DNA from 3 places in the Desulfovibrio legallii genome. Region 1 is predicted to be linked to each of the others. Evidence: predicted binding sites of a transcription regulator. Region 1 holds the regulator's gene; each other region holds the start of a gene.
What was found. Region 1 encodes sigma-54, which starts transcription at its own class of promoters, with help from an activator protein. Its sites were predicted from a motif close to CTGGCACGGNNNNTGCTT; they were not measured.
Positions count from the first base shown of each region.

Region 2: EB812_RS03075 (VgrG-related protein) is a predicted target of sigma-54. The motif match lies at 6,616-6,633, and genes of this name have one in related genera.
Region 3: EB812_RS09015 (DVU0150 family protein) is a predicted target of sigma-54. The motif match lies at 7,639-7,656, and genes of this name have one in related genera.

Region 1 covers NZ_SIXC01000006.1:181,144-190,875, reverse strand. Annotated here, with positions in the region: gene ybgF (tol-pal system protein YbgF) at 1-268, shown strand, start outside; gene EB812_RS06590 (protein phosphatase CheZ) at 351-983, shown strand; gene EB812_RS06585 (helix-turn-helix domain-containing protein) at 993-1,316, opposite strand; gene EB812_RS11975 (helix-turn-helix transcriptional regulator) at 1,403-1,513, opposite strand; gene EB812_RS06580 (hypothetical protein) at 1,677-2,276, opposite strand; gene EB812_RS06575 (PTS sugar transporter subunit IIB) at 2,373-2,831, opposite strand; gene EB812_RS06570 (PTS sugar transporter subunit IIA) at 2,833-3,306, opposite strand; gene rapZ (RNase adapter RapZ) at 3,341-4,270, opposite strand; gene hpf (ribosome hibernation-promoting factor, HPF/YfiA family) at 4,438-4,977, opposite strand; gene rpoN (RNA polymerase factor sigma-54) at 5,032-6,459, opposite strand; gene EB812_RS06550 (CTP synthase) at 6,729-8,384, opposite strand; gene EB812_RS06545 (phosphoribosylformylglycinamidine synthase subunit PurQ) at 8,644-9,453, shown strand; gene EB812_RS06540 (Nif3-like dinuclear metal center hexameric protein) at 9,696-9,732, shown strand, end outside.
Region 2 covers NZ_SIXC01000003.1:117,863-127,594, reverse strand. Annotated here, with positions in the region: gene EB812_RS03095 (EAL domain-containing protein) at 1-2,751, shown strand, start outside; gene EB812_RS03090 (hypothetical protein) at 2,789-3,112, opposite strand; gene EB812_RS03085 (DUF8043 domain-containing protein) at 3,157-3,765, opposite strand; gene EB812_RS03080 (glycosyltransferase family 9 protein) at 3,831-5,459, opposite strand; gene EB812_RS03075 (VgrG-related protein) at 5,467-6,573, opposite strand; gene EB812_RS03070 (DedA family protein) at 6,716-7,363, opposite strand; gene EB812_RS03065 (alpha/beta hydrolase family protein) at 7,362-8,555, shown strand; gene EB812_RS03060 (hypothetical protein) at 8,871-9,554, shown strand; gene EB812_RS03055 (hypothetical protein) at 9,640-9,732, shown strand, end outside.
Region 3 covers NZ_SIXC01000010.1:84,889-94,620, forward strand. Annotated here, with positions in the region: gene EB812_RS08985 (4Fe-4S dicluster domain-containing protein) at 1-436, opposite strand, end outside; gene fdnG (formate dehydrogenase-N subunit alpha) at 528-3,569, opposite strand; gene EB812_RS08995 (hypothetical protein) at 4,024-4,962, opposite strand; gene EB812_RS09000 (hypothetical protein) at 5,028-5,357, opposite strand; gene EB812_RS09005 (DUF4881 domain-containing protein) at 5,562-6,158, opposite strand; gene EB812_RS09010 (sulfite exporter TauE/SafE family protein) at 6,171-7,235, opposite strand; gene EB812_RS09015 (DVU0150 family protein) at 7,252-7,551, opposite strand; gene EB812_RS09020 (sigma-54-dependent transcriptional regulator) at 8,022-9,732, shown strand, end outside.

The DNA of each region.
Region 1 (9,732 bases):
CAGCCAGGCCCCGGAAGCTCAGTACTACCTGGCGGAGTGCTACTTCCAGCGCAACCAGTTTGCCGACGCGGCCCTGGCCTACGATACCGTCATCAAAAAGTACCCCAAGTCGTCCAGCGCGCCCGGCGCTTACTTGAAGCAGGGCATCAGCTTCAGCAAGCTCAATCAGGGGGCGGCGGCCAAGGCCCGCATGCAGGAACTGATCAAAAAATACCCCAGCTCACCCGAAGCCGCACGAGCCAAAACCTTTCTCAAGACCAACAAGTGAGGCCTGGCGGCCCTGGGTGTGACAAGCGCACGGGGCCGCCGCCAAGTTTTACCACAACCGCGCCACGCGCAAAGGGCAGGGTATGAGCAAAAAGGCTGACGAACCCGCCGTGTACAAAGAGCTGACTGCGGACATGCGCCAAGGTCTCAGAGAAATTTACCGCCAGATCTACACCGCGTCCAAAGACCAGCCCCTGCCCGGCCCTGCCACGGACGCGCTGTTTCACGAAGCCTCGGACCAACTGAACGAAGTGCTTAAGGCCACAGAAACAGCCACCATGAGCATCATGGAAATTGTAGAGCGCCATCTGGACCTGCAGGCCCAAAACGCCGAAATGCTGGCCGCCGTGCGCCAGGGCGCGGCCACGCCTTCACAGGTGTGCAGGCTGGAAGACAACAACAACCGGCTCGGCGACGATTTAACCACCCTGCTTACCACCCTGAGCTTTCAGGACATCACCGGCCAGCGCATCAAACGCGTGGTGGACGCTCTGAACCAGATCGAAAATACCGTGGTGGAGCTGTACATTTCTTCCGGCCTCATGCTGGAAGGCGCGGAAACCAACCCCCACAAAACCGCTGCCGAGCTGCGGGACGAGGCCGACAAAGCGTTGGAGACTTTCCAGCAGCGCCGTCAGGAGGCCCTCAAAGGCCCGGATAAAAACGGGGTTTCCCAGTCTGCCATCGACGCTATGCTCGCCCAGCTGGGGATGTAGCCGCACTTTTCAGGAAGACGGTGGTTTCCCCACCATTACCCTGTTTTGCTCTGCGCGTTGCGATTCTTTTTCTGCCTGCATGCTGCAGACAGGCAATAGTTTCTGAAAGCTGTACAATAAGTTCAGAATTACCTGCAGCACTTCGCTGCGGACATCCTGCGGCAGCCGCAGCAGAACATCTTCAATAACAGATATCTTTGCCGCTACTTCCTCGTTTTTACAGACAAACAATTCCGAAACTGTACACCCCAGGACTTCAGCAATAAGCTCCAACCGCTGAAATCTTGGGGCTACCACTCCTTTCTCTATTCTAGAGCAGTTAGCGAATGAAATGAGCTAACTGCTCTGCAAGGATTTTCTTGAAAATCCTTGCCACAAAATGCGAGAAGGCAGGCTTTTGCCTGCCGTAAGCGAGCATTTCAAGTGTTAAATGCTCTAGAAAAAGAATCATTGCCAACGCCAAGCCGCTCTGCAAGTTCGGCCTGGGTCATGCCTTTACTGCGGCGAAGCTGGCTAATATTGCTGCCCACAAAAGCAGCCAAATTTTTAACCTTTCGTGTAGTCACCAGGGGGTACTCAGCGGCCTGGCAGGAACCCACAACAACGCCGCATCAGCATTGTTCCCCATCTGTGCCAAGCAGGGGCCCCCGCCCAGGCGAGTACAGCGGCCGCCGACGCTCTGCTGCGGCGCGGTTACGCCCCCCGCCAGAAAAACAGTAGGGCCAGACCGCCCAGAGAAGCCATGAGCACCAGATAGGCCTGTCGGGTCCGTAACGAGAGCACCGCACCCAGCAGAGCCGCCGCGTAAAGCACCGGCCAGGTCACCAGTGAAAGGCGGGGCCAATGCCCCCCTGCTGTAAGGACCGCCAGAATCAGGTAGAGCGTACAGAACCACAGGGCGTAAAAGCCCCATTGCCAGATGGCGCGGCGCAGGGCGGCCCCCAGAACAGCCCTGGCAGGGGATATGCCGCGGCCACCCGCGCACCAGGATTCAAGAGACGGGGCAAGGATGTTCTGCGCCGCCCGCTGCCGCAACTCAAGCCAGGTTGCCGCGTACGCCGCCAGCATGGAGAGAAACAGCGGCAGCAGGGCTGCGCCCGCCTGGGTCAGGCCAAAGTGACGGCACAGAGGAAAGGCCAGCAGAAAGCTCAGCCCGCCGTAGGGCGGCACCACGCCGCCCAGCTCCAGCGTGTCCAGCCAGAGCAGTTCAAAAATAATGCCCAACGGCAGGGCCAGGGCCCAATCTCCCGTACACCAGCTCGTGAGCAGGGCCAGGCACAAGGGCCTGTCCACCAGGCCCGCTATGCAGGTAAAGCGGGCCGCCCCGGCCAGGGCAAAAAAAAAGCGTAGGGCGTCCCCACCGTAAGCAGCGTCGCCACTGCGGACGGATCAGAAAAGCTGCTCATGGGGGCCTCGCACAGTCTCCGAAGGTACAGACCGAAAGTCGAACTGCACCAAGTGCTGCCGCAGGACGCGCAAATCTTCCCTGTCCTGCAGCGACAAGGCTACATTGGGTAGAATCTGCAATTTTTCCGGACCATAGTGCAGGTTGCCCATATTGAGCACCTCCATGACGATTCCGGCGTCACAGGCGCGACGCGCGTCCTGGCAGGTGGCAAAGAGCACAAAACTCTCCTCGCCGCAGCTATTGAGGGTAGCTGCCAACTCCCTGACTGGAATAAAATGGACCGCCACCCGCTGGGGTACGGCCAGGGCCACGATCTGCTGCCGCAAAAAATCCGTGGCCAGTTCGTCGTTGGCCACCACCAGATGCCGCGCCCCCGTATAGGGCAGCCACGCCTCAATAACCTGTCCGTGCACCAGCCGGTTGTCCACCCGAAACCACATACTAACCGGCATTCTTGTCACGAGGTTTGTTGCGCAGCATGCTGCCCGCCACCACAATGCCCTTGGCCCCGGCTTCACCGGCCAGCTGGGCCAGTTCTTCCAGCTCCTTGTCCCGTGACGTAAAGACCTTGAGGAGCATGGGCAAGTTCACCCCCGTGACCACCTCCACCTTGTGGGTGGCCAACAGTGAAAGGGCCAGATTGGTAGGCGTGCCGCCAAACATATCCGTAAGCACAATGACGCCGGCACCCTTGTCCAGGCGCTGGGCTGCGTCGTCCAGACGGCGCACGGTTTCGGACACTTCGTGGGCCACGTCCACACTAATGGAGCAACAGTCGCTCTGCGGCCCCAGAATAAATTCCGCCGTGCGGAGCATGGCCGAACCGTAGTCGGCATGGGAAACCACAATAACGCCGACCCGACCGCCGGCGTCCTGCTCGCCGTTTTCGACGTTTGCAGTATTTTCGTCCGTCATGACAAACCTCGCAGGGCTGAGCGTGCCAGCTTTTTCAACCAAGTTCAAGATGCCGGTGCTCAAGAGAGGCCGGATAGTCCGCCTGCCGGAGCGCCTGCCACAGGGCCTCGGCCATGGCCACAGAGCGATGGCGGCCGCCGGTGCAACCCACGGCAATGGTCACCCTGTAACGCCCTTCTGTTTCCATGAGCGGCAACATGAAAAACAGCAGGTCCAACAACTTGGCGCGAAATTCCCGCGCCTGGGGCGTGGCAAAAACGTAGTCGGCCACGGGCTTGTCCCGGCCGCAGAGGGGGCGCAGATTTTCCAGAAAATAGGGATTGGGCAAAAAGCGCAGGTCAAAAACCAAATCCGCCTCACGCGGTACGCCGTACTTGAAGCCGAAGGAAATGACATTGACCCGGATGGCCCGCAGTCTGCCCCGGCTGCTGCCCCAGCGCTTCTGAATGGCTCTGCGCAGATCGTGGATGGAAAACCGCGTAGTATCCACCACCAGATCGGCCAGCTCCCGCAAAGGACGCAGCTTGTCGCGCTCCGCCTTGAGGGCCGCCTCCAGGCCCATGCCCTCCCGCTCCAGGGGGTGGGGCCGCCTGGTGGTGGCGTACCGGCGCATAAGCTCCTGCGTCGAGGCCTCCAGAAACAACAAGGTGGGGCGAATGCTCTGCGCGGCCAGGGCCTCCAGCGAGGCGTTCAGGTCGTCCAGAAAAGTGCTTTGCCGCAGGTCCATGCCCAGCGCAATGCCCTGAAAATGGCTCATTGAAGGGCGGGACATCATGGCCGCCATTTCCGGCGCCAGGCTGGCGGGCAGGCCGTCCACCACAAAGTGCCCCATGTCTTCAAACACTTTCAGCGCGGTGCTCTTGCCCGCACCGGAAAGCCCCGTAACCACGCAGACCCGCACCGGCGCAGAGGCCGGCGCACTTGTGGATGTGGAGGCGGCAGCCGCCGCTACGGTTTTGCTCATAACGCCCTCTCGCGGCAAGGCCGGTTCGTCCARGGCCGCCCCGATCTCTCGCCTGCCGCTGCAGGGAAACCCGCCGTATGCAGCCGCGTGGGGCCGCTCCAACCGAGCGGCCCCTGCAAAAGGCTTACTTCGGACGGAGGAAAGCCCCGCCCAGGAAGCACTTGCGCCTACAATACGGGATCAATCAACGCATACCCGCTGGCGCGCGTACGATAAACCACATTGATACGGCTGTTCTCCGCATTAAAAAAGACCAGAAAATCACTACCGATGGAATCCAGCTGCATGAGCGCCTCATCCAGATGCAGGGGTTTTGTGGCCAGCCGGTCCGTACCTTCCACAGGCTGCGGGGCCTCGCCTTCGGCGTCCACGGTATAGGTAAACACGTCCACTTCGGCGTTGCGGGCCTTGCGGCGCTGCTCCTTGACCCGTGAAACCTGACGCTTGATCTGGGCTTCCACCTTGTCCGTCACCAGGTCAATGGCGGCGTACATGTCCGAAGTCTGTTCTGAAGCATTAATGTGCAGGCCCTCGCCGGTGACGGTAACCTCGCAGCGATGGCGGAATTTGTCCACGGTCAGCACCACGGCCACGTCCAGACCGGCGGATTTGCCAAAAAACCGCCCCAGCTTTTCCATGCGGCGGCGAGCGTATTTTTTCAGATGGTCGGAGGCGTCGAAGTTTTTGAAGGCGAAGGAGATGTTCATGAAGTCCTCCTGGTGTGGGGCGCCGGGGCGCTTAAGGCCGGACCAGACAGGGGCCTAAAAGTGCTCCTTGCGCCGTGATGAAGAAGGAATATCGAGAGCGGTGCGGTATTTGGCCACCGTGCGTCGGGCGATGTTGACCTTGAGGCGCTCTTTGAGCATTTCGCCGATGCGTTCGTCGCTCAAGGGCGCGTGGGGGTCTTCATCCGCAATAAATTTTTTGATCAGCGCCTTGACGCTTTCAGAGCCCACCTGGCTGCCGTCGTCCAGTTCCAGCCCGCTGTTGAAGAAAAATTTCAGTTCAAAAATGCCGTGGGGCGTAGCCACATATTTGTTGGTGGTGATGCGGCTTACCGTGGACTCGTGCATGCCGATATCGTCGGCAATGTCCTTGAGGATGAGCGGGGCCAGCCTGGTGACGCCCTCTTCAAAAAAAGGCCGCTGGTGACGCACAATGCTCTCCATCACTTTATACAGGGTCCGTTGGCGCTGGTAAAGGCTTTTAATCAGCCAGGAAGCGGAGCGGATTTTTTCGGAACAGTATTCCTTTTCCTTCTCCGAAGCGGCGGTCAGATCCATCCCGCTCATGGCCGAAAGCTGCAGCTGCGGCAAACCATCCTCATTGAGCAGGATCACAAACTCATCGCCCACTTTGTAGACAAAAACGTCCGGGCTCACATAGGTGGGCTCGCCCCCGCCAAAGCTGGCGCCGGGCAGCGGGTCCAGGCTCTGGATGATGTCCAGATACTCCCGCAGGCCTTCCATATCCAGCTTGAACTTGCGCAGCAGGGGCTTGTAACGTTTTGCCTCCAGATCTTCCAGGTGGGATGTAACCAACTCCACAAGGATGGGGTCGCGGTCATAGTGCAGATTGCGGATCTGCACCAGCAGACACTCCCGCGCGTCCCGGGCGGCCACGCCCACAGGGTCAAAATGCTGCACCTTTTCAAGAACGGCGCGCACCTCGTCGGGCGCGGCGTGGGCCATCTCCGCCACTTCCTCCACGCTGGCCTGCAAATAGCCCGATGAAGAAAGGTTGCCGATGATCACCTCGCCAATGGCCTTCTGTGCGTCGGTCAACTGCGAAAGCCGGAGCTGCCAGAGCAGGTGGCCTTCCAAGGTGGGCTTGGCGGCGTAGCGGGCCTCCAAGGGCGAAATTTCTTCGGCGGCCTCGTACTCGCGGGACTGCGACAGGCGGGGGGTACTGGCAAATTCACCCAGATAATCTTCCCAGTCGGCGTCCTTGGCCAGCTCACGGTCATAGACCTCTTCGGCCACGGGTTCGCGCCCGTCTTCGGCCACGGTTTCCGGCCCGGCCTCTTCGCCGCCGGATTCCTCCAGAAACGGGTTTTCCACCAGCTCCTGCTGGACCGTTTCCAGAAGTTCCAGACGAGAGAGCTGCAACAATTTGATGGCCTGCTGCAGTTGCGGGGTCATCACCAATTGTTGTGCCAGCTTTAGTTGCTGCCGAAGTTCCAGTGCCATGTGTCCCTTCCGCCCTCAAGCGACGAGAAAACTACCTGATTTTTGTTTACAAGGAATGTGCCACAGCTATAAAAATTATGCAATAGCCAGCAGTTGTGCGGGCGCAATGGACCGCCCCCGCGATTTGGTGGCCCAGTCGCCGCCAAGGGACGCTGCACGTCACAGCCCAAGCCGCCCTTTGGCGCCAAAAAAGCCGCTCCGCGAAAGGCGCGACGCCGCGCGGCCCTTCACGGAACGGCCCTGTACAAGCCGGGCGCAAAGGCCGAAGCTCAGCTCCTGCCGTGTCCCTTGGCGTATTTTTTGGCCGCGCCGATAAACTCGCGGAACAAAGGGTGCGCGTTCATGGGCCGGGATTTGAATTCCGGATGGAACTGGCAGCCCAGAAACCAGGGATGGTCCGGCAGCTCAATGATTTCCACCAGTGAGTCGTCCGGAGCCGTACCGCTGAAGACCATGCCCTTCTGGCCGAACATCTCGCGAAAAGCGTTGTTGAACTCGTAGCGGTGGCGGTGGCGCTCCTCCACCAGGTCTTTTTTGTAGGCATCGTGCGCCTTGGTGCCGGGCAGCAGCTTGCAGGGGTACGCGCCCAGGCGCATGGTGCCGCCCTTGTCGCTGCCGGCGTCGCGCCGCTCCACGTTCTTGGTACGGAAGTCGTACCATTCCGTCATGAGGTAAATGACCTTGTGGTCGGAAAGAGGGTTAAATTCCTCGGAATTGGCATCTTCCAACCCGGCCACGTGCCGGGCAAATTCAATGACGGCGCACTGCATGCCAAGGCAAATGCCGAAGAAAGGCACGCCCTTTTCCCGCGCGTAGCGGATGGCCGCAATTTTGCCCTCCACCCCCCGGTAGCCGAAACCTCCGGGCACCAAGATGCCGTCACAGCCCTCAAAGTGCCCGGCGGCATTGGCCTCGGTCACATTTTCTGAATTGACGTAGCGCAGCTCCACATCCACCCGGTTGGCCACCCCGCCGTGGATAAGCGCCTCGTGCAGGCTCTTGTAGGCTTCCTTCAGATCCACATACTTGCCCACAATGGCAATGGTTACCTGGCCTTTGGGATTGGCGCAATCGCTGACCAGCTTTTCCCAGGCTTCCAGGTGGGCATTGCGCGCGGGCAGGCGCAGCATGATGGCCACTTTCTGGTCAAAGCCCTCCTCATAAAACTTGAGGGGCACTTCATAAATGTTGTTTACGTCCACCGAAGAGAACACGGCGTCCTGGTCCACATTGCAGAACAGGGCGATCTTGCGGCGCAGCTCTTCGGGGATGCTCTGCTCGCAGCGGCAGAGGATGATGTCCGGCTGAATGCCGATGGAGAGCAGCTCTTTGACGCTGTGCTGGGTGGGCTTGGTCTTGTGCTCACCCGCCGTGCGCAAGTAGGGCACCAAGGTGAGGTGGATGTTCAGGCAATTGTCGCGGCCCAGCTCCGAACGCAGCTGGCGGATGGCCTCCAGAAAAGGCAGGCCTTCAATGTCGCCCACGGTGCCGCCGATTTCGATGATGGCCACGTCTGGCGCGTCATCGCCTTCAGCCAGCGAAAGCACCACGCTCTTAATCTCATCGGTGATGTGGGGAATCACCTGCACCGTGGCGCCCAGATAGTCGCCGTGGCGCTCTTTGGCAATGACGTGGTTGTAAATGGCCCCGGAGGTGGTGTTGTTCTTGCGGGACATGGGCACGTTGAGGTAGCGCTCATAGTGGCCCAGGTCCAGGTCGGTTTCGGCGCCGTCGTCGGTGACAAAGACTTCGCCGTGCTGAAAAGGGTTCATTGTGCCGGGGTCCACGTTAATGTACGGGTCCAGCTTCTGGATGGTGACCGTCAGCCCGCGCGTCTGCAGCAACGCGCCCAGGGAAGCGGCCGCCAGGCCTTTGCCCAGTGACGAAAGCACACCGCCCGTCACAAAAATATACTTTGTTTTCATGGCCTCTCAACCTTGATTGTGGCGTGCCAAGGCACATCCCCAAGCACATCTTCGTCTACATACACCAAGACGATTTTTTTTGCCAGCATTGACTATCCAAAGCAAGGTACGTAGTGTGGTATTCCCCATGCAGACGGGCATCCCGTACGGGGCCCCCTCCCGCGCTTGCGGCGGGCCGGCCGCGCCGGGCCCCGCTGCCGTATGCCGTCGCCGGCAGGGGTCGGCAGGCGGCGCTGTTTGTCAAGGAGGCTTTCCCCGCATGGGCACGGTCAATACGCTGGTCATCACCGGCTACGGCACCAATTCGCATCTGGAAACCGCCCACACCGCCCGCCTGGCCGGAGCCGACCGGGCCGACGTGGTGCACTTTTCCGACCTGGTGGCCGCCAAGGTTCACTTGGACGACTATCACTTCCTCATTTTTCCCGGTGGCTTTCTGGACGGCGACGATTTGGGCGCGGCCCAGACCGCCGTTATGCGCTGGCGCTACCTTGAAGACGCTGCGGGCGTGCCCCTGCGGGAGCAACTGGACCGCTTTCTTGAGGCCGGCAAGCTGGTGCTGGGCATCTGCAACGGCTTTCAGCTGCTGGTCAAGCTGGGCGTGCTGCCCGCCCTGGACGGCCACCGCTTCGAACGCCAGGTCTCGCTGGGACACAACGACTCCGCCCGCTTTGAAGACCGCTGGGTGCGCCTTGCGCCCAACGCCCAAAGCCCCTGCGTGTTCACCAAAGGCCTGCCCCCCCTGGCCATGCCCGTGCGCCACGGCGAGGGCAAGCTGGTGCCCCGCGACGCGGATTGCCTGAGCCGCCTGCAGAAAGAAAACCTTATCGCCCTGCAGTACGCCGACCCAAAGACAGGCCTGCCCACCCAGGAATATCCTTATAACCCCAATGGATCGGCCCTGGCCATCGCCGGCCTCACGGATCCCACCGGCCGCGTGCTGGGCCTTATGCCCCACCCTGAGGCATTTCACCATGTCACCAACCACCCGGGCTGGACCAGGGGTGAGTTGGACCCGCCGGGCACGCTGCTTTTCGTCAATGCTGTGCGCTATCTGCGTGAGCTGTAAGTTTTGCGCCGCGTTGCGGGCCATGGGTCTGGCCTTGGTCGGCAACGCGGCTTGACAATACCCGGCTCTCTCTCTATCCTTCCTCGATTAAGAGCATGCGGGTCGGGAACAGCTCCCCACCTGTTTACAGAGGTGTGTCATTCCATTGCCGCAAGCGTCGCACAACGTTTTCTTGCCGCCGCACCAAGGGCACTTTTGTAGCACAGAGCGCGAAAGTGCCTTTTTTATTCCCGGTGAAATACATGCAACTGATTGAAATTATTGACGCCATAGAAAAAA
Region 2 (9,732 bases), on a different contig from region 1:
CGACTGCCTGACGGCAGTTATCGGGGCCTGCTGGTGGAATATATGGAGGCGGTGGCCCGCAAGGCCCATTTGCAGTTGGAGCCCGTGGATGGCGGGAACTGGGCGCACTGCCTGCGTCTGCTGGAACAGGGCGAGGCGGATATCCTGCCCGGGGTTTTCTACACACCTCAACGCGCGCAAAAAATGCTCTTTCCCGCGCTGCCCATGGGCAATGCCTTTGTGACTCTCAGTGTGCGCGCGGACGACCCCCGCTATGACCATGCCCGCCCAGCTGCCTTTAACGGCATGCGCGTGGGAGTAGTGCTCCAGTCCAAGGCCACAGAACACTTCAAAAATTTTTACCAGGCCCAGAACCTTTCAACCACTGTGGTGCCTTTTCTTTCTACGGCCGCCATGCTCACGGCCCTGCGGCAGGGCACTGTGGACGGCGCAGCCGTGGCGTATCTGGGCGAGAACATGCCTTTTAAGCCGGTCGTCCGGCTGGCGGCGGAACCCTTCTATCTGGCCCTGTCGCCCCGCAAGGCCTACCTGCTCGCCGACATCAACGCCGCGCAGCGCGAAATGGCCCGGGACGCCGCCGATCACAGTCTGGAACTTTTACAAAAAAAAACTGTCGCCCTGCCGCGCCATAACGACTTCACCGCCGAGGAAGAAGATTTCATCAAGCACGGGCGGCCCATTACCGTGGCCTACGGCCCGGACGCCCCGCCGCTGCAGTATCAGGACGCCCAGACAGGCGCCTTTACCGGCATCGTCCGCAACATATTTACACAACTGGAACAAAACTGCGGCCTGCGCTTCCACTATGTGCCCATGCCGCTCCCCCGGGCAGTGGAGCTGGCTGAAAAAAATGAAATTGACGTTCTGGCCTGCCTGACCGGGGATTTTTTGCAGGACAAATCCCTTAACCTGCGCACCAGTCGTCCCTACCTGCGCTCCGTCAGCGTGCGCCTGAGCCGAGGAGATATCCGCGCCACGGACGAGGCGCGGGTGGCCCTGCAGGAAGGGCTTCTGCTCTCTGCCCAGGCGGCGGCAGCCCTTCCCGGCCGCAACATTGTGCAGCACCAGAGCCTGCGCGCCTGCCTGGACGACCTGACAGGGAACAGGGTGGACGCCGTCTACACCAATCTGCACATGGCCAGAGCCCTTCTGGCCGAACCACCCTACGCCGGACTGCGCGTGGAAGTGCAGCCCCACCTGCTCAGCAACCTGCGCATGGGCGTGGCTCCCCAGGCAGACAGCAGGATATTCAGCATCCTGGACAAATGCCTGCAGGCTTTGCCCCCCACGGATATTGACGGACCCGTGCTGGCAAATCTGCCCGCCACGGGCAAGGTCAGCTTGCCGGAATTTATCCGCCAGCACCCAGTGGGAACCATGGGGGGCACCGTTGCCGTCTTTGGCCTTGTGGTGGCGCTGCTGGCCTGCGCGCTGGCCATCAAATCCGGCAGCAAAAGGCGTATTGAAAACCTGCTCTACCGCGACGTCCTCACCGGCATGCCCAACCTGGAAAAATTCCGTGAAGACAGTACCCAGTTGCTCAAAACTGGCCAGGATCGTTACGCCCTGCTTATGGGCGACATCTGCCAGTTCAAAGCCATCAACGACCAGCTGGGCTTTTCTCGCGGGGATGAGGTGTTGCGCGCCTACAGCGCAATTTTGCAGGGACGGGTTTCCTCTGCCGAGCGTTGCGCCCGCGTTTCTTCGGATATTTTTGTATTGCTGCTGCGCTACACCGGCTGGGAACAGCTCAGCGCACGCATGGGCCAGATAGAAAGCGCCCTGGATTCCTGGCGGCGCTCACAGGAGCTGCCCTATAAAATCTGCACCGTCTACGGCGCCTATGAGGTGCTTGCCGACGAGGACAAGGACGTGCAGCGCATGCTGGACCTGGCCAACTACGCCCGCCATGAAGCCAAACGCACCCCCAACACGCGGCTTATGCGCTATGACGAACAAATGCGCCAGGAGGCCTTGCTGCATCAGGAGCTGAACAGCAGGCTGGAAACGGCGCTGAGCAACGGCGAACTGACGCCCTGGTTCCAGGCCAAGGTGGATATGCGCACGGGCAGCATTATCGGCGCAGAAGCCCTGGTGCGCTGGAACCATCCTACCCGCGGTCTGCTCATGCCGGGCAGCTTTATTCCCCTTTTTGAACGCAACGGGCTGGTTACCAGCATTGATCTGTACGTTTTTGAAGAAGTCTGCAAAGCGCTGCGCAGTTGGCAGTTGCGCAACTTGCCCACGCACATCATCTCCTGCAATTTTTCCCAGCTGCACTTTGACAGAAAGGATTTTCCCCAGCAACTGGCTGAAATTGCCGCCCGCTACGACGTGCCCCACGCCCTGCTGGAAGTGGAAATAACCGAAAGCGCCATTATGAAAAATCCTGAAGCCGCCTGGATGCAGATCATTCAGCTCAAACAAATGGGCTTCAAAACGGCCATTGACGATTTCGGCACAGGCTATTCTTCCCTGGGGCTGGTGCAGATGCTCAACACGGACGTCATCAAGGTGGATCGCAGCTTTGTCCAACGCGACTTGCCTGGTCAAAGGGCGCAGGTGGTGCTTGGCAACATCATCCGCATGGCCCTGGAACTGGATATGGCCGTCATCTGCGAAGGGGTGGAAACGGCGGAACAGGCCGCCATTCTTATGCGCCTCGGCTGCTTCAAGGCTCAGGGCTTTTTTTACGCCAAGCCCGAACCGGAGCGCGACTTTGAAGCGCGCCTGGCCCTGCAGCCATTTTAGGACAGGGCATTGCAACGTTGCAATGCCCTGACGTGCGCTATTGCAAGGCCTGACCCACTGCCTGGCGGTAGCCCGTAAGCCGCCGCCGCTCCCGGCGGGAGCGGCCCAAGCCGGCCTTGATCTCCTCGTGGGCCTTGCGGGCCATGCTGGTCAGGCTTTCCTGCAGGCGAACCAGCTCCTGCAGGCTTTCCCGGCACTGCTCCACAGAGCTCTCCTCCATGACCGTCCAGGCCATGCAGGTAACGGAATTGCGCCGCTCGGCCAGCGCTACGGCCTTATCATAGGCGCCGCCCTGCATGGCGGCCATTTCCTGCCGCGCCAGTTCCAGCGCTTCGTGCAGCAGGCCTGCGCTCTGTCCCATACCTTCCTCCGCTTTTCCTTAGGGCATTGCAGCGCTGCAATGCCCTACTGCGCCAAGGCCACAGCGGCCATGTCCGCATGCAGTTGCCTGCTCTCGCCCCCCCAGGTTTCGCACAAGGGCAAGAATTCAAACTCCAGCAGATCTGCCAGCAGCACCCAATCCTCGTTTTCCATCACGCCGCTCATTTCCGAAAGCAGGGCGGCAAGGCGCTCCACTCTGGCGGCCTGCTCCCCTGCCGCCTCATGGGCGTAACGCTGGCGCAGCGCAGCAAACATATTCAAAAAGTCGCGGGTCACGTCCAGCAGATCCTGAAAAAGCTCCAGAGCGTCCACATCCGCAGCCTCGCGGAACAGACGGCTCACCTCTCGCGCGCCTTTGGCCATCATGGCGGCCACCTTGTCCATCTCACCGGCCATATCCGTGGCCATGGCGTCCATGGGCACAGAACGCACCTCCAAAGAAGAAATACCGTCGCAGGCAATATCTTCGGCCTGGTGCGGATAAATTTCGGAAAAAGCCTCGTTGTTGACCAGCACATCGGTCACTACACGGTTTTCCAGCCTTACGTCCTGCATGAGGTCCAGCAGCGCTTCCTCCAGATTGCCGAACGCGGCAAGATTTTTTTCAGTCTTGGCGCCGTCGATAATAATCATGATTTCCTCCTGCTCCCCACGGGGAAGATTTTTCCGTAAAAACCCTGCGCGACAACTAGCAATAGTTATGCCAAGCCCTGCAACTTCTGTCGCCACTGCTCCAGATACACAGCCAGTTTTCCTGAAAATTGCAAAAATTCTGCAATATCATCACCCCTTGCCTGGCGCAGCTCACGCCAGAATCCCCCCAAAGCGGCCAGGGGTGGGCAGCCGTTGAGCAGGTTCTGCAGCCGTTCACAATTGCGCAGCAGCAGGGCCCCGGCCCTGGGGCTTTTGCCGGTCAGCGCACCTTGGGCCGCAATGGCCTGCAACAGAGTTACGGCCTGCTCCAGAGCTGCCCCCACTTCATGGGCAAAGGGCGGGCTGCAGGCCGTTACCGGGCAAGGCGGCAGAGGAGAAGGCACTGGGCGGTCCATATCGTCAAGAATATGACGCCAGAAATGCCGTTGCTGACGCATCCAGAGGCTGCGATCCTCCCCTTCCCGCCCCGCCAGGTCGCGCAAATCCATAAAGCCGCCCACATCCCGCCGACTCAACCAAATACGGACCTCGCCGCCGTTGCGCGCCAGCGGCGCGTCCTCCCAGCGGCCCGTACGGCACCAGGAGAGCGCCAGGGCCCCTGCCACAGCGGGGCTGATGCGTTCATGGCACTCCAGGTTGTGGGGGCAGGGCCGGTTGTAGGGGCAGGGATGGCAGTCCAAAGCGGGCTCCAGGCAGCAACAGGCGGGCAGATAGGGCCCCGTGTCCCAGGGCTGGGCCGTGGCCAGAAAAAGGGCCAGGCTGGGTACGCCAAGGCCTGCGGCCAGGTGCATGGTGCCCGTGTCGTTGGTAATAAGCAGGCGCAGTTGCGTGAGCACGGCCGCCAGTTGGGGCAGGTCTGTGCGGCCTGTAGCATTACAAAAAGGCGCGTTGGCCAGATCGGCGTACTCCTGGGCCAGAGAGGTTTCGGCAGGAGCGCCCAGCAACACGGGGCAGAGCCGCAGTTCGCGCCACAGCTGGTCCCCCACGACGGCAAAATGCCGCACAGGCCACTGCCGACGCGCCTCGCTGGCCCCCAGCTGCAGGCCCACAAAGCCTCGCGACTCTGCGGGCGCGGCGGCCAGCAGGGCCAACGCAGCCAGCCGGGTCTGCTCCGAGGGCGTCCGCAGGGCGGCGTCCCCCGCCGCGCCCACGGACGCTGTGCCCTTGGGCGCGCCCAGCATGCGAAACATGTCTACCAGATTGAACGGTGCATTAAGCCTGCCTGCTGTGGTCCCATTGAGAAAGGAGGCCCAGACCCCGTTGTTGCGGCCAAAGCCTTCCGCATCAAGGTCGAAGCCCCGCACAGAGCAGTCTGATCCGGCCAGCAGGCGGGTCAGCAGGCGGGCCGGCAGCGTGGTGGTAAGGTTGATGATTTCCTGCGGCTGGGCCACTCCGCGGACGCGGCGCGTCCAGGCCAGCAGATCGCCGGCGGCTCCCCGCCAATCACGGTCCAGCGCGGCCAGCCACTGCGCCCCCGGCAGGGGCCAGGCCCGCTCCACATGGCGCAACAGGCTCAGCGCGTCGGCAAAATTGTCCAGACAGACCAGCTGCACCCTTCGTCCGCGCCGGTGCAGATCTGTAATGAGCGCCTGACTCTGGAGCAGATCGCCCAGCCTGGTCAGGTTGACGACCAGACTGACGCCCGCTGCCGCGTCTTCCTTGGCCGCAGCCATACGCGCCTCAGGCCAGGGCGGCCGCGCCGCCGTCCAGCAGATTCAATGCCAGCATTTTTTCCTGCTTGAAGCGGTTGGCCACCGCCGCCTGCACGTTGCTGTCCGAAGAGCCGAACTGCCCCGCCCGGATTCTGTAGACATTGCTGATAAGTCTGCGCTCGTATCCAGGGTCTGTGGGGTTGCCGCTCATGGCGTCCGCGCGGTCGAAAATGCGCGCCGCCCCCGCCGGGCCGTGCTGTACGGCCGTGCTCCAGATGACTTCACGCATGGCGGTGGAGAGCGTATCTGCGCTCAGGCTGGTGCGCCGCGCAATGGCCTCCACCGCGGGCTCGTAGTGGCTTTGGCGCACAAAGGCCTCCTGCAGGTCTTCAAAGCGCTCCGGTTGTTCCCTGGCTATGGCCCGCCAGGCGTCGGGCATGGCGCCCTTGCGGCTGCCCGTATTGCCGGGACCGGCCGCACGCAGCCGCTGGGCAAGATCCGGGGCCGCACTGTCCAGAAAATCCAGAAAATCCCCCAGGCTGCCCGCCCGCGAAGAAACCTGGTACTTGCCGTAAGAGGTGCCCCCGTTGCGGTCGTAGCCCACAGCAGCAACGCCGTCCCCGCCCGATTCAAACCGGGCCGAAAGCTGCCCAAGCTCAGCTTCTTCCGCCTTGACGGCGGCCTTGCGCCGCGACGCGCCCCCGCCGGAACGCACAAAATCCCCCAGCCCCGCGCCGCCAAGGCGCAACATGTCCGACGACTGCCCCTGGGTCAGGGCGCGCAGGTGCCGGGCCGTACCCATGCTGCGGGCCAGATCCAGGGTAGAACCGTCGCCGCCCATGCTCTGCATGAGCCCTTCCAGGGCCTTGGTTTGCCGCATATCCGCCTGGGCTTTGTTGAAGGTCTGGGCGCGCAGCAAATCGCTGGGGCTGCGCCCCGCCAGAACCAGGCCGTTCTGGGGGACAACCGTGGGGGCGGCCTGCGCCTGCGCGGCGGCCGGAGGCTGACTGCGCATAAGGGCAGCGAAATTCGCCGGACGGTCCGTTGTCGTGGCGCGTGACCGTGCAGCCTGGGCCGCGGCCCCGGTCGACCCGCCTCCTGTGGGCGGCTGAATAAGGAAAGATGAAAGCGCCATGCGTGCCTCCTGTATGGCGGTCAGTCCACCGCACCCAAGAGGTAGCAAAGACAGTGCCAGAATCCTGTCAGAAAAATAATTCAGGCAGTTGCGAGGCCCGCTCCGCGTTTTCATCCTCCCCCGCCAAAGGCCCGACAGGGGCTCAGCCCTGCCGTTTGCCGCCGCACCGCGCCCGGAGAACCTCGATGAGCAGCGGCAGCAGAGAAAGCACAATAATAACGTAGACAATGATATTAAAATGCTGGCGCACCCAAGGAAGATTGCCCAAAAAATACCCAGCGGAAACAAGTCCACCCACCCAGAGTACGCAGCCTGTGATGTTGTAGACAAAAAAAGTGCGCGGGTGCATCAGGGCAATACCCGCTACAAAGGGGGCAAATGTGCGCACAACGGGGATGAAGCGGGCCAGTACAATAGCTTTTCCGCCGTGGCGCTCGTAAAACAGATGCGCCTTAAGCAGGTGATCCTTCTTGATCAGCCGGTTCTCCCGCGAAAAAATGGCCGGGCCCACATGCCGACCGATAAGGTAGTTGACCGCATCGCCGCCCACGCCCGCCGCCAGCAGCACACCCATGACTTCAGTATACCCCATAAGCCCGGCCCCGGCCGCCACTCCGGAGGCAAAGAGCAGAGAATCCCCCGGCAGAAAGGGCGTAACCACCAGCCCCGTTTCACAAAAGACGATAATGAACAGAATTGCGTACACCCACACGCCGTAGCGCGCCACCAATTCAAACAAGTGTACGTCAATATGCAGAACAAAATTTACAAAATACTGCAAAAATTCCATGCCGCAGGCCTCCGGTGAAGTGCGGGGCGCGCCCCAGGTCGCTCTTGTACCCCAGGGCCGCTTGTGGCACAACTCTGAGATGCGCACCCTGGCCGTTCTGATTTTCTGTCTTGTGGCCGCCCTGCCCCACGGGGTTCGGGCCGCCGAATCCTACCAGGTAGGCTTCTGCACCCTGGGTTCCTGGTCGGCGGACAAAAACCTGCGCCTGGACGTCAATGTCTGGTACCCCTCCGTCCGTCCGCCCCGCGACCTGAGCTACCCGCCGTGGGAGTTTTCCGCCGCCAGGGGCGGCAAGGCTGTGGAGGGGCGCTTTCCCCTGCTGCTGCTTTCACACGACACGGCGGGCACGCGCTTTTCCTACCACGACACGGCTTCGTGGCTGGCTTCCCGCGGCTTTGTGGTGGCCGCCCCTACCCACGCCCGCGACAATCTGGACCATATGGAAGATCTGCTCACCTGGTCCCAGCTGCAGACCAGAGCGCAGGAGCTTTCCGGCGTCATCGACCTGCTGCTGGCCGACCCGGAAACTGCCTCCAGTGTGGACGCCAACCGTATCGGCGTGCTGGGCTTCGGTGCCGGCGGCGCGGCGGCCCTGCTGCTGGGCGGCGCGTTGCCGGACTGCACGGCATGGAACAGTTACTGCGGCATGGCCGGGCGCAACGACCTCTACTGCAACCCCTGGGCGCGCACCCGCATGGACAAACTCTGCCAAAGTCTGCCCCTGACCAAAAGCCTGGCCGACCCCCGCGTGCGGGCCGTGGCGGCCGTGGCCCCCGGCTTCGGCATGCTTTTTTCGCGCGCCGCGTTTCGCTGGTTTTATCCTCCCCTGCTGCTGGTGGCCGCCCAGAACGACCAAAACAACCCCCCGGCCCTGCACGCCCGGCACATTTACAAGAATATGGAAAAGAAACCCCGCTGGCTGTACCTGCCAGGCGCGGACGCCGCCGCCTTTGCCGCCCCCTGCCCGGAAGCCCTGGCCGCCGAGCTGCCCGAGCTGTGCCGCCCCATGTCTGACTCCCTGCGCGGTGAACAACACCAGGCCCTGGATACCGCTCTGGCGGACTTTTTTCTGCACTACCTGGGCGGCGACAACCCGCCGCAGATTCCTCCGCCACCGGATCTCACGCCGCCCCAGCCCCAGCCGCAACCGGCCCCGCCGCCCACGATCAAAGCCCGCAAAAAGCGCGGCTGAGCAGGCTTTGACCCGCCCCTTGACACAACCAAAGCCAGCACATACAGCTTGGGCACAGTAACACGCGCGTCAAGGACCGCGCCCCGCCATCAGGGACGCCGCCGCGTGCGCGACGCGCACCGGTTTTGCCCCATCCCGCAGGGCGGGACGACCACAACCAGGATCCCCATGCGCCAGCTTTTTGCCACTTGCCTTCTTTTTGCCTGCTGGGTTTTCTGTCAGCCAGCGGCTCTGGCTGCCGCACCCCAGGAAACAGCCCCCCCGGGAACTGCACCCCAGGAAGCCACATCCCAAGAAGCCGCATCGCGGGGAGCCGTGCCCGCCTCCCCAGCAACCCTGCCGGCCGCGGCTGTTTCCCCAGCCCCCCGCGAGGCCATCCCCCCCAAGGCTGCTGCCCCCCATAACTCAGGACAAAACCGCACTGCTTACGACGACCAGACTGATCCCCCGGCAAGAACCGCGCCCCGGAACAGGACCAATCCCGACCGCGACGCTCTTTCCCCGGCCGCCCCTGCCACAGCCGCCTCCACCGAAGACGACGGCTGGACCATTATGCCCGCCGGCGCGCGCCCCACGTACATGGGCATCCACGGCGGCACCATGCCCGTAAGCCTGCTGGTCTACGGCGACGGCAGTTCGCTGGTGACCTTTGTGGGCCGCACGGGCAACGATTTTCTGGAGATACTGCGCCGCACAGACCTGCCCGTGCCCAGTCTGCTCAATGCCACGGCCCGGCCCGTAGGTGCGCCCTTGCCTACGGCCAACGGCACCGGGCTTATGGCCGGCAACGCCGCCGACAGCATTCCCGTGCTCAGCCTGCCCGGCGGCATCCTCTCCGGCACGGCGCTCAACTCCGGCCTGCTGCAGCCCTTTGGCCTTTCCGACAAGCCCCTGTCCATTGAAGGACAGGTCACCAGACCGCCCCATCTGACCCCCGTACGCCAATACCGACTGCTGTTTCGCCCGCAATATCTGCAGCCCCGACGCACACCTCGCTGATTCGGCCTTTGCCCCATCCCATATTTGTATTTTAATACATAATAGCATATAGACTCCTCAAAGTTCATCTTAGAGGAGTCTGAATATGTCTTTTGCATGCTACTCGCGCGCTCTGGAAGCGCTGCGCGCGGCCTGCGCGGCAGACACCAACCTGCCCGCGCCCCAGGCCCGACTGCTT
Region 3 (9,732 bases), on a different contig from region 1:
CGATGCACATATCGCACTTGGCGAGCATGCCAGTCTTGGGGTCGCGGCGGGGAATATTATACGGACAGGCGTCTATGACGGCCTGGGCGTCTTCTTCACTGAGCTGGGCGGATTTTTCCGTAGCCAGCACAGCGCCGGTCTTGGGATCCTTGATGATGGCGCCGGGCACGCTCATGTCGGCCACGTCCTTGCAGATGGGCGTAAGGCAATGGCGGCACTGATCGGGAAAGAAGTTCCAGATGACCGTGCCCTTGTCGTTCATACGCTCATTGAAGCGCACGATTTTGAGGTTATTGGGGTTGAGATCCGGCGGGTTCTGGTGCGAGCCGCGCTGCTTGGTCTCATTGGCGGGCAGGTTGTGCCATTCTTTACAGGCCAGTTGGCAGCCCCGGCATGCCGTACACCGCGTGGTGTCGATAAGAAAGGTTTTCGGCATTGCTATGCTCCTTGGCGGGCGCGCCCTTTGCCGGGACGCGCCCTCCTGTGGGTCCGATTTGCAGAGAAGCTCTCCCGAAGGGTCGGCCGCTCTAGCCTATTTCGGTCAACTTTTCGGCCTTGCGCAGATTGACGCAACACGCCTTGGATTCCGGAATCGTGGTATTGGGGTCAAAGGCCGCCACGGTCAGCCTGTTGGTGGAGTCGCCGCACTTGGGGGTCGTCCAGCCAAAGGCAAAGGGCATACCCACCAGGTGGATGGTCCTGCCCATGACCGTAAAGGGCCGGATGCGCACGGTGACCATGGCAATAGCCTCGCAGGTGCCGCGCGCACTTTCCAGGATAACCCCGTCGCCGTTTTTGATGCCCTTTTCTTTGGCCAGCTCATGGCTCATTTCCACATAGAGCTGGGGTTCGGCTTCCAGCAAGTTGGGCACGTTGCGGGTTTCGCCGCCGCCGCACCAATGCTCCGTAAGGCTGTAGGTGGTGAGCACAATGGGATAGCGCGGGTCTGCCGGCGGGGCGATCTTGTCCATATCCGAAGTATGGAACTTGTAGACCGGGCTGCTCAGCTGGCTGGAGAAGGGGTGGCTCTTGAGCGGGGTTTCCGCGGGCTCATAGTGCTCGGGGAAGGGCCCGTCCGCCGTGCCCACGCCGTAGAACTGAGCATGGCCGTCCTTCATCATGATGAAGGGCAGTTTGCCCTTTTCCTTGTCGGCCAGGGGCGGCCAGGGGCCGTCGGGCACATCGCCCACCCACTTGGCACCGTCCCACTGGATAACCGCCTTTTGGGGATTCCAAGGCTGGCCGTTGGGGTCCACAGAGGCGCGGTTGTAAAGGATGCGCCGGTTGACCGGCCAGCACCACGACCAGTTGGGGAACAGGCCGATCTTGGCCTGCATGGGCGTCTGGCTGGTATCGCGGCGTTTGGACTTGTTGCCCTCCTCTTCCGTCCAGCTGCCGCAGTAGAGCCAGTTGAGCGAAGAGGTGGTGCCGTCGTCCTTGAGCGCCCCAAAGGCGGGCACAAGCTGGCCGCGTTTGTACTGCTTGTCGCCCACCTTGCTGTCGGCCCAGAACAGGCCGTTGATGCGCCTGGTCCACTCGGCGGCGACGAACTTGTCCGTCCAGTGCATCTTGAGGACGGGATCAGGCAGGGCCCCGCCCTGCGCCTTGTACAGCTCGCGGATCTTATTGAACAGGGGCACTACCAGGTCGCCGAAGTCGCGGGCCTCATAGCCGGGCTTCACGCCCATGTCGAACCACTGCAGCCAGCGGCCGCTGTTGCTGATGGTGCCTTCCTTCTCAATGCGGTGGGCCGAAGGCAGCAAGAATACTTCCGTCTTGCAGGCCTTGGGGTCCACACCGGGGCGCTTCCAGTTGTCCGTGGTTTCAGAGTTATGGATTTCCATGCAGACCAGCCAGTCCAATTTGTCCAGGGCCGCCCGCATCTTGTTGGTGTTGGGGAAGCTGTTCATGGGGTTCACGCCCACGATGAAGCCACCCCGCATCTTGCCCTGGTACATCTTGTCCATGGCGTACATGTAGGAGCAGTCTTCGCCCGGCTCCAGCTTGGGCAGGAGGTCATAACAGAAGTTGTTTTCGGGCGTGGCCGCATCGCCAAACCAGCCCTTGAGCAGGCTGACCATGTACTTGGGCCGGTTGCCCCACCAGTTGGCGCTGTTTTTGAGCGTGGTGACAGGGGTATTGGCCTTCATGTAGTCGGCCAGACTCTGCCAGGGCGCGCGCGGCGTGGCGTTGTAACCCGGCAGAATATGGTAGAGCAAAGCGTGGTCTGTGGAGCCCTGCACATTGGGTTCGCCGCGCAGGGCGTTGATACCGCCGCCCGCCACGCCGATGTTGCCCAGCAGCAGCTGGATAAGCGTGGAGGTGCGGATGTTCTGCACGCCCACGGTGTGCTGGGTCCAGCCCAGGGCGTAGAGGATGGTGCCCGCCTTGTCCGGCTTGCCCGTGGCGCAGAAGGCCTTGTAGACCTTAAGCAGGTTTTCCTGTGAAACGCCCGTCACGTCCGAAACGTTTTTGAGCGAATAACGGGAATAGTGCTGGCGCATGAGGTTGAGCACGCAGCGTTCGTTTTTGAGGGTCGGGTCAATAACCGGCCCGCCGTCCGGGCCCTTGGCCAGGACCCACTTGCTCTTGTCGTAGCTGCGGGTCTTGGGATCGTAGCCGGTAAACAGGCCGTCCTTGAAGCCGTAGCCTTCGCCCACCACAAAGGCGGCGTTGGTATAGTTGAGCACATAGTCTTTGAAATACAGATTGTTTTCAAGGATGTAATTGATCATGCCGCCCAGGAAGGGGATATCCGTGCCCGAACGCAGGGGCACATGGAAATCGCAGCGGGCGGACGTACGCGAGAATTTGGGGTCCACGTGCATAAGCACGGCCCCGTTGTCCCTGGCCCGCATAATCCACTTGAAGGCCACGGGATGGTGTTCAGCGGCATTGCTGCCGATAATAAGCACTGCATCGGTATTTTTGATATCGATCCAGTGGTTGGTCATAGCACCGCGTCCGAACGACTCTGCCAGAGCCGCAACAGTGGGGCTGTGTCAGACCCGGGCCTGGTGGTCCATATGGACAACTCCCAGGCCGCGCATGGCTTGATGGATGGCCGCACATTCCTCATTGGAGGCGTGGCTGGTGCCCATCCAGAAGATGGTGTCCAGACGGTTGACCGTCTGGCCTTTAGCGTTTTTAAGCACCATATCACGGTCGCGCGTTTCTTTTACGCGCCGGGCGATCTGGTTCAGACACCACTCCCAGTCTTTCTCCACCCAGGCGTCGCTGTGCGGTGCGCGGTAGAGCGGTTTGTGCAGGCGGTGATCGTTGGTGTACATGGAAAACAAGGCCGCGCCCTTGGCGCAAAGGGCCCCTTCGTTCACGGGGAAGTCGGGGTCGCCCTCGGTGGAGACCAGCTTGCCGTCCCGCACATAGGCGATGACCTGACAGCACACGGAACAGAACGGACAGACGCTGATGACTTCCTTGGCGCCCTCGATTTTGAGCTTGCCGGCATAGGCCTGGGCCTCGCCCAGATCAAAGCCCAACTGCCCCAGCGTGAGACAGAGGACTCCGGCACCGACGCCCTTGAGGAAACTCCGTCGGGTGCTTTTCATTATACCTCTCCTTGGTGTTGACCGGTACAGGGCGGGCGGAGCCGAGGCAGCTCCGGACGCTCCGCGTTGCGGCCGCGCCACAGCACGACCCCTCCTCTTCCGCAACGGAAGGAATTAGTGTCACCCTAATCTAAAAACCGTGACAGCGCAAGGCTGTACCATTTTTTACAAGGAGATCTGCCCCCTTTTTATGCCCATCCAACCATGCAGAATGGTATACCATTTTATAGACAGACGCTGACGCCCACAGGCGAAAGGGAGATTATTGCGCGGGGAAGCAGGTTAGCCATTGCAACCTTGAAGTGCCCTGGCGGTTGCGTGCGCAGCCGACAGCCTCTTTGTCTCCAAGGCATGTCTGTCATTTATCTATGGGGGGAATTTTTTGCAGGAGGGGGAAAGGACACAACGGCGATAGGCCGCGCGGGGGACGCGCCCCGCACGGCCTGGCCATGGGTCAGCGCCTTGTGTCCTGAGGAGTGCGCAGCCCCTTGGGGGGCCGCAGGCGCACAAGGCAGCCGGGCCGCACGGCGGAACGGGCCGCATTCGACGCGGCAAAAGATTGTTGTTCCAGCAGCAGTTCCAGCACGCCACGGGGTTTAGCGGGCTGGGCCTGGGCCTGAGCCTGGACCAGGGGCCAACCTTGCGGGTCCAGCACCGTGCAGGACGTGCCCGGCGGCGGGGGCGGCGCACCCAGCAGCAGACACCACAGACGCAGGGCTGTCTTTTCCGACTGCACGCGCAGCACTTCACCGCAGCCCAGGGTCGCCAGCAGATTCTGGCAGCGACTGCCCAGGGCAAAGACCAGCACCCCACCTGCAAGACCGGGCAAAGCCAGGCTTGCGGCCAAAATAAAAGGGTTCCAGCCCAGCAGCCTTTGCAGCAGAGAGAGGGAGGCCGCACGTAGGGAGCGCGCGTCGGCGTACACCTGCACGGTCAGGTGCTGCTCCGTGCTGGGGGGCGCGCCGCGGAAGCGCACCAGCAGATCGTACCGGCCCGGTTCCGTTGAGGGACCGGCGGCCACTGCGGCACGCCACATGCCGTTGCCCATCCAGTAGCCGGTGAAAAAGCCTTCCAGTCGGAAAGTCAGATCTGGGACCGACGGGGTAAAAACCGCCTGCAGGTCACTGTCCACGGGGTTTTTCAAGGCTGCCGGGCCGGAGATCTCCAGGCCCTGGCCGGGCACAAGGTCCAGCACGCCCGCACCGGCACGCATAAGCCCCTGCGCGCCGTCCAGCAGGGCCAGCAAGGCCAGGGCCAGAAACACGGCGCAACACACGCCCAACCGCCGTTGATAACCGCGCAAACGGCCGTAGTCCCGCCAAGCGGCGGATGCCGGGGCAGTCAGCGAAGATGCGTCCGGCGAGGTTGACAGAGGGGTGGGCGTAGGGGACATGCGGTTTTCCTCCTTGCCGCGGTTATGCCTCGGACACGGGGGCATGGCAAGGCCGCGGCGGCGCATTACGCGGTCCGGCCCCCACGGCTGCGGACGGGCAGCGGCTGCGTGGCCGTCTGGGCCACCTGCCAGCAGACCAGGCAAGGGCCGCGTTTGGGCAGGTCCACCAGGCTTTGCCCAACGGCGGGCCAGCGGCGACGCACCAGGCGGGTCAGCCAAAAGGCCGCCCCCCAGACGGGCAGACTGATGCCGAAAAACCAGACGCTGAACACCAGTTCCGAAGCCGCTGTACTGTGGGCGGACATGTACATGCCTACAAACACGGCCGCCACCATGACCAGGTTGGCCAGAACGCGGATGACGCCCGTATAGAGAGACTGACGGTAGCTGTTCACTGCATCCTCCTGTGTGCCGCATGCGGGCAGCGCCCGGTAACGGCCGGACGCGGCGGAGAGTTGTCCTGTCCAGGCCGGGGCCGTAGGCGGCGCTTTTGCCAAAGCCGGAGCGGACCTGTTCCGCTCCGGCCGGCCTGCGCGGCAGAGGGGAGCCGCCGCGTGTCTACAGGCGGGGGCGGCATGATCCCCCGCCCGACGTGGGGGCTACTTCTTGAAGATATTGGTCTTGGTTACATTCATAATACGGATGGCCTGGCCCTTTTCGGCATTACGGAAGGCCACGCGCATTTCGTGCCCCGCCGTCCAGGCGTAGGGCGGCAGATCCAGGGCCTCAGCCGGCACCTTAAAGGTAATCAAGGCCTTGAGCCTGGCGGAGTATACGGTAACAGAGCTCTGTTCCTTATCCACCACGGGGAAGGTCTTGCCCGCCACCTTGGGATGGTCCGCGCCAATGTTCTTTTCCACATCCGTAAACTGCACGGGCAGTTCGCGCACGGACTTGGAGGCCTGGTCGTAGATCAGCACCACGGACTTGTTGATGTCGATCATCAGGCGGCCGCCAACCATGGGCGCGGGGCCCATATCCTTGGCTTCGACGGGCAGTTTAAAAGTATGCACGCCGCCGCTGTAGTGCGGGTTGAACTGGTCGTGGGTCACGTCCACCACGATGGTCATGGTTTTGGCCGCGGGGTCAAAGGCCACACAACGGCCCTGCTCCACCCCGCCATCAAAGTTGCAGCCGGCAAGTAGGGCAAGAGAGCCGGCCATTGCCAACGTAAACAGCAGATTGCGTATCTTCATGGCGCGTCTCCTTTAGTTGCCGGCGGGCTGGCGCTTCTTGGCGGCCAATTCCGCCTTGGCTCCCTGCACCATCTTGACGGTGATGTAGAGGGAAATGCCGGTGACCAGGGTGAGCACCACCACTGTGGCCACAGGGCCGAGCAGCCAGTTCCAGGCAGGCAGTTCGGCCTGCAGCAGCTTGAGCAGCACGGAAAGAAGGCAGCCCACCACGGCCAGACCGAACACAAAGCGGATGCCGTAGCCCTTGACGTACTTTGTGGCGACCACGCCGATCTGCGCGCCGATGGCCGCGCCGCAGAGCATGATCAGGGCAGCCAAAAGTTCCACGCGGCCTTTGTAGGCGTAGGAGGCCGCACCATAGAGGCCGGAGATGGCCACTTCAAAAAGGTCTGTGCCCACGGCCAGGTGCGTGGGGCAACCGACCAGGTAGACCAGGGCGGGCATGCGGATCAAGCCGCCGCCGATGCCCAGGATACCGGCCAGCCAACCGGTGAAAAGGCTGACGACCAGGGGCAACCAGGCAGAGCAGGTGATGTTGGCGTGCTTGTAGTGCACCACGGGCGGAATGCGGATGGCCTGCAGGCGCGAGGCCCAGTCCACGCCGGTGGCGGTGCTGTCCAGCTGCTTGTGCTGGGCCAGAGCCTCACGTTCCTTGCGCTTGCGCGCGGCGATGTCGTGAAAGACCAGCCAGGCCAACAAGAAAAGCAGCACCACATAGAGCCAGCGCACCACTTTGTCCACGGAGCCCAGGCGCTCCAGCCACATGACCATCTGCGCGCCCAGTTCCATGCCGAAGATGGTTCCTATCAGCATGGTCAGGCCCAGGGCATAGTCCACATTGCCGAACTTGCCGTGCCGCATGGTGGAGATGAGCGATTTGCCCGCCATCTGCGCCATGTCCGTACCAATGGCAAATGCCATGGGAAAGCCCAGAATGTTCAGGCCGGGCGTAACCATCCACGCGCCGCCCATGCCGAAGAACCCGCCGATGATTCCCACGCCCAAGCCCAGAATGATCAGTCCCGGCCAGAAGATGTGCACGCCGGAAATGGGCATCAACATATACAACCAGTCCATATGCGCCTCCTTCCGGCTACTTTTCCGCCAGTTCGCGGTGCTTGAGGTCAATACCGATGTGCGACATGACCAGGTCGGCCAGCCAGCCGAAGATCACACCCACGATAGGGATGATGATCATGGTCAGAATGGCGAAAAAGAAATGGCTTTCATTATACATTTCCGCCCACCAGTAGAGGATGCCGTCCAGTTTGCGGGTATCCGCCACAATGACCACATCCGCCGACTTCTTGGCCGCCAGGGCCAGGGACGGCAAAACCGTGACCAGCAGGGCGCTGCCGGTGATCCAGGTCCAGAACCTACGCAGCTTGCTCATGATTCCCTCCATATCCAGACAATTTCCGGGCCAGTGTCGCAACGCAGCCCACGGCGCGCCGCACATGCCATGCAATTGTGAAAATTATAGCAACTGCCGTGCCATTGCGCGGCGCCGCCCCAAAGCGCAAGGCGCGCAATGGCCCCTGGTCTGAGGGGAAAAAGGGATAAAAACCGCCCTGCCACAGGAGGAGGCGCCGCGCAAAAAAACTTTCCGGAACCGGCCCGGAGAGCTGGCCGCGCAGGCCGTTGCGCGGGTGCAGGGCCGCTGGTCGGGCCTTGCGCTGAAGAAGCTCAGTCCCCAGTCCGTCATGGGGAGGGCAGCGCACCCCGCCACAACAGAGACAGCAGCCTCCAGAACAAAAATCCGGGTGTGTCACGCGATTTTTGCAAGAAACAGCTTGCGCGGAGTGATAAAGACCCCTATAGTCAGAACCGCTTGCGCTTTTTTGCGCAACAGGGAGGACGGGCGTGCGTTTCCCCAGACCCCTACCGGGCGGCAACTCGCTGGAGCTGACCGCTTTCTTCCTCAACCGCAGCCTGTGCAGCCGCATGCTCATGCTGGGCCTGCCCCTGCTGGCCTTGGCGCTGCTGCTTATCGTGCTGTTCACCGGCAAGGCCGTGGATACGGTCCTAAACCGCGCAATTGCGCGCAACGCGCAACTCCAGACCCAGGCCATGCGCCTGGCGCTGGAAGAATCCCTGGCCGAAACCCGCAACCAGCTGCTCATCCTGGCCGCCGGCTCCATGGACCTGCAGGCCATGACCGAACGTTTTCGCTTCCGCGTCCAGACTAAAGGACTGCGCTACCGGGAAGTGGCCTTCATGGGGATTGCCCCCGAAGACCGCTATGTCCTCATGAACTACGAGGGCAAGGTCATCAGCGTGCCTCCGAAAATCGCGCTGGAAAGCCCCACCGGTCCCTTCCACCATATGTGCGGCGAGCAGCGGCCCGGCTACGTCACTGTGGGGCAGCCTCTGGAGGCGGTCTACTCCCTGGTGCCAATGGACGGCGCCATGCAGACCGTGACCCTCTATGTGCTGCGCTTTTCCACGCCGGTCTACGACCGCCGGGGCAATTTCACGGGCTGTCTGCTCCTTTCTCTGGATCTGCGCGAACTGCGCGACACCATCTCGGCCTATTCCGCCCCAGAAGCCCCCATTGCCGCCGAAGCGGAAACGCGCGTGCGCAGCCTGTTTTTTGACCGTGAAGGCTGGATGCTCTTCCAGTCCGAGCCCAAGGACGCCAGCCTGCGCAAAAAAAGTCTGAATACAGACATCGTGCGGGCGGGCTTTGCCGGCGACTTCGGCAGACCGGGCTTTAACCTGGCCTTCCGCCCCGGCCCGGACCACCTCAGCTACTGGAGCATGGTGGCCGACGTGCAAGAGGGCCGTTCGGGCCAGCTGCCCATGCGTGAAAGCGTCACCGTCTGGAGTAACGGACAGATGCGCGTGGAGCGGGTCAGCTATGTGCCCGTCAGTTTTCAGCCTGAGGTGGCGGCCCCCCCCGTGGTGCTGGGTGGCCTGGCCGTGCTGGACACCAGCTTCACCACCACCCGCACGGGCATGCAGATCATGAGCATCTACATCGCCGCCTTCGGCGGAGGATTTTTGCTTCTGGGCCTGAGCCTGTGGTGGCTGGCCTGCCAGATGAGCGGCAGCCTGCACAGCGTGACCAGGCGCCTGCAGGAACGCAATGCCGCGGACAGCGCCGCCCCCCTGGGGCTCCCCCCTTTGCCCGTGGAGCTGGAACGCCTGCGCGCGGGCATAGACGCCCTGCTGGAACGGCTGCGCCTGACCAAAGAGCTCTGCCGCAGCCAGGAGGCGGAACACAACGCCCAGTGGCGGCGCGAACCCGTGCTGGATCTGCCCCATCCCCAGGATCTGCCCGCCCACGGGCTGGTGGGCAATTCCCCGCCCATGCGGGCCCTCTACGAACAGGTGCGCAAGGCCGCCCAGGTCACGGCCGACGTGCTGGTGGTGGGCGAAACGGGCACGGGCAAAGAGCTGGTCTCCGCCGCCATCCACCGCCTGAGCGCCCGGCACGCCGGGCCATTCATTACCATCAACTGCGGCGCACTGGACGAAAGCCTGCTCATGGATACGCTCTTCGGGCATACCAAGGGAGCCTTCACCGAAGCCAAACAAAGCCGCAAGGGCGCATTTCTGGCCGCCTGCGGCG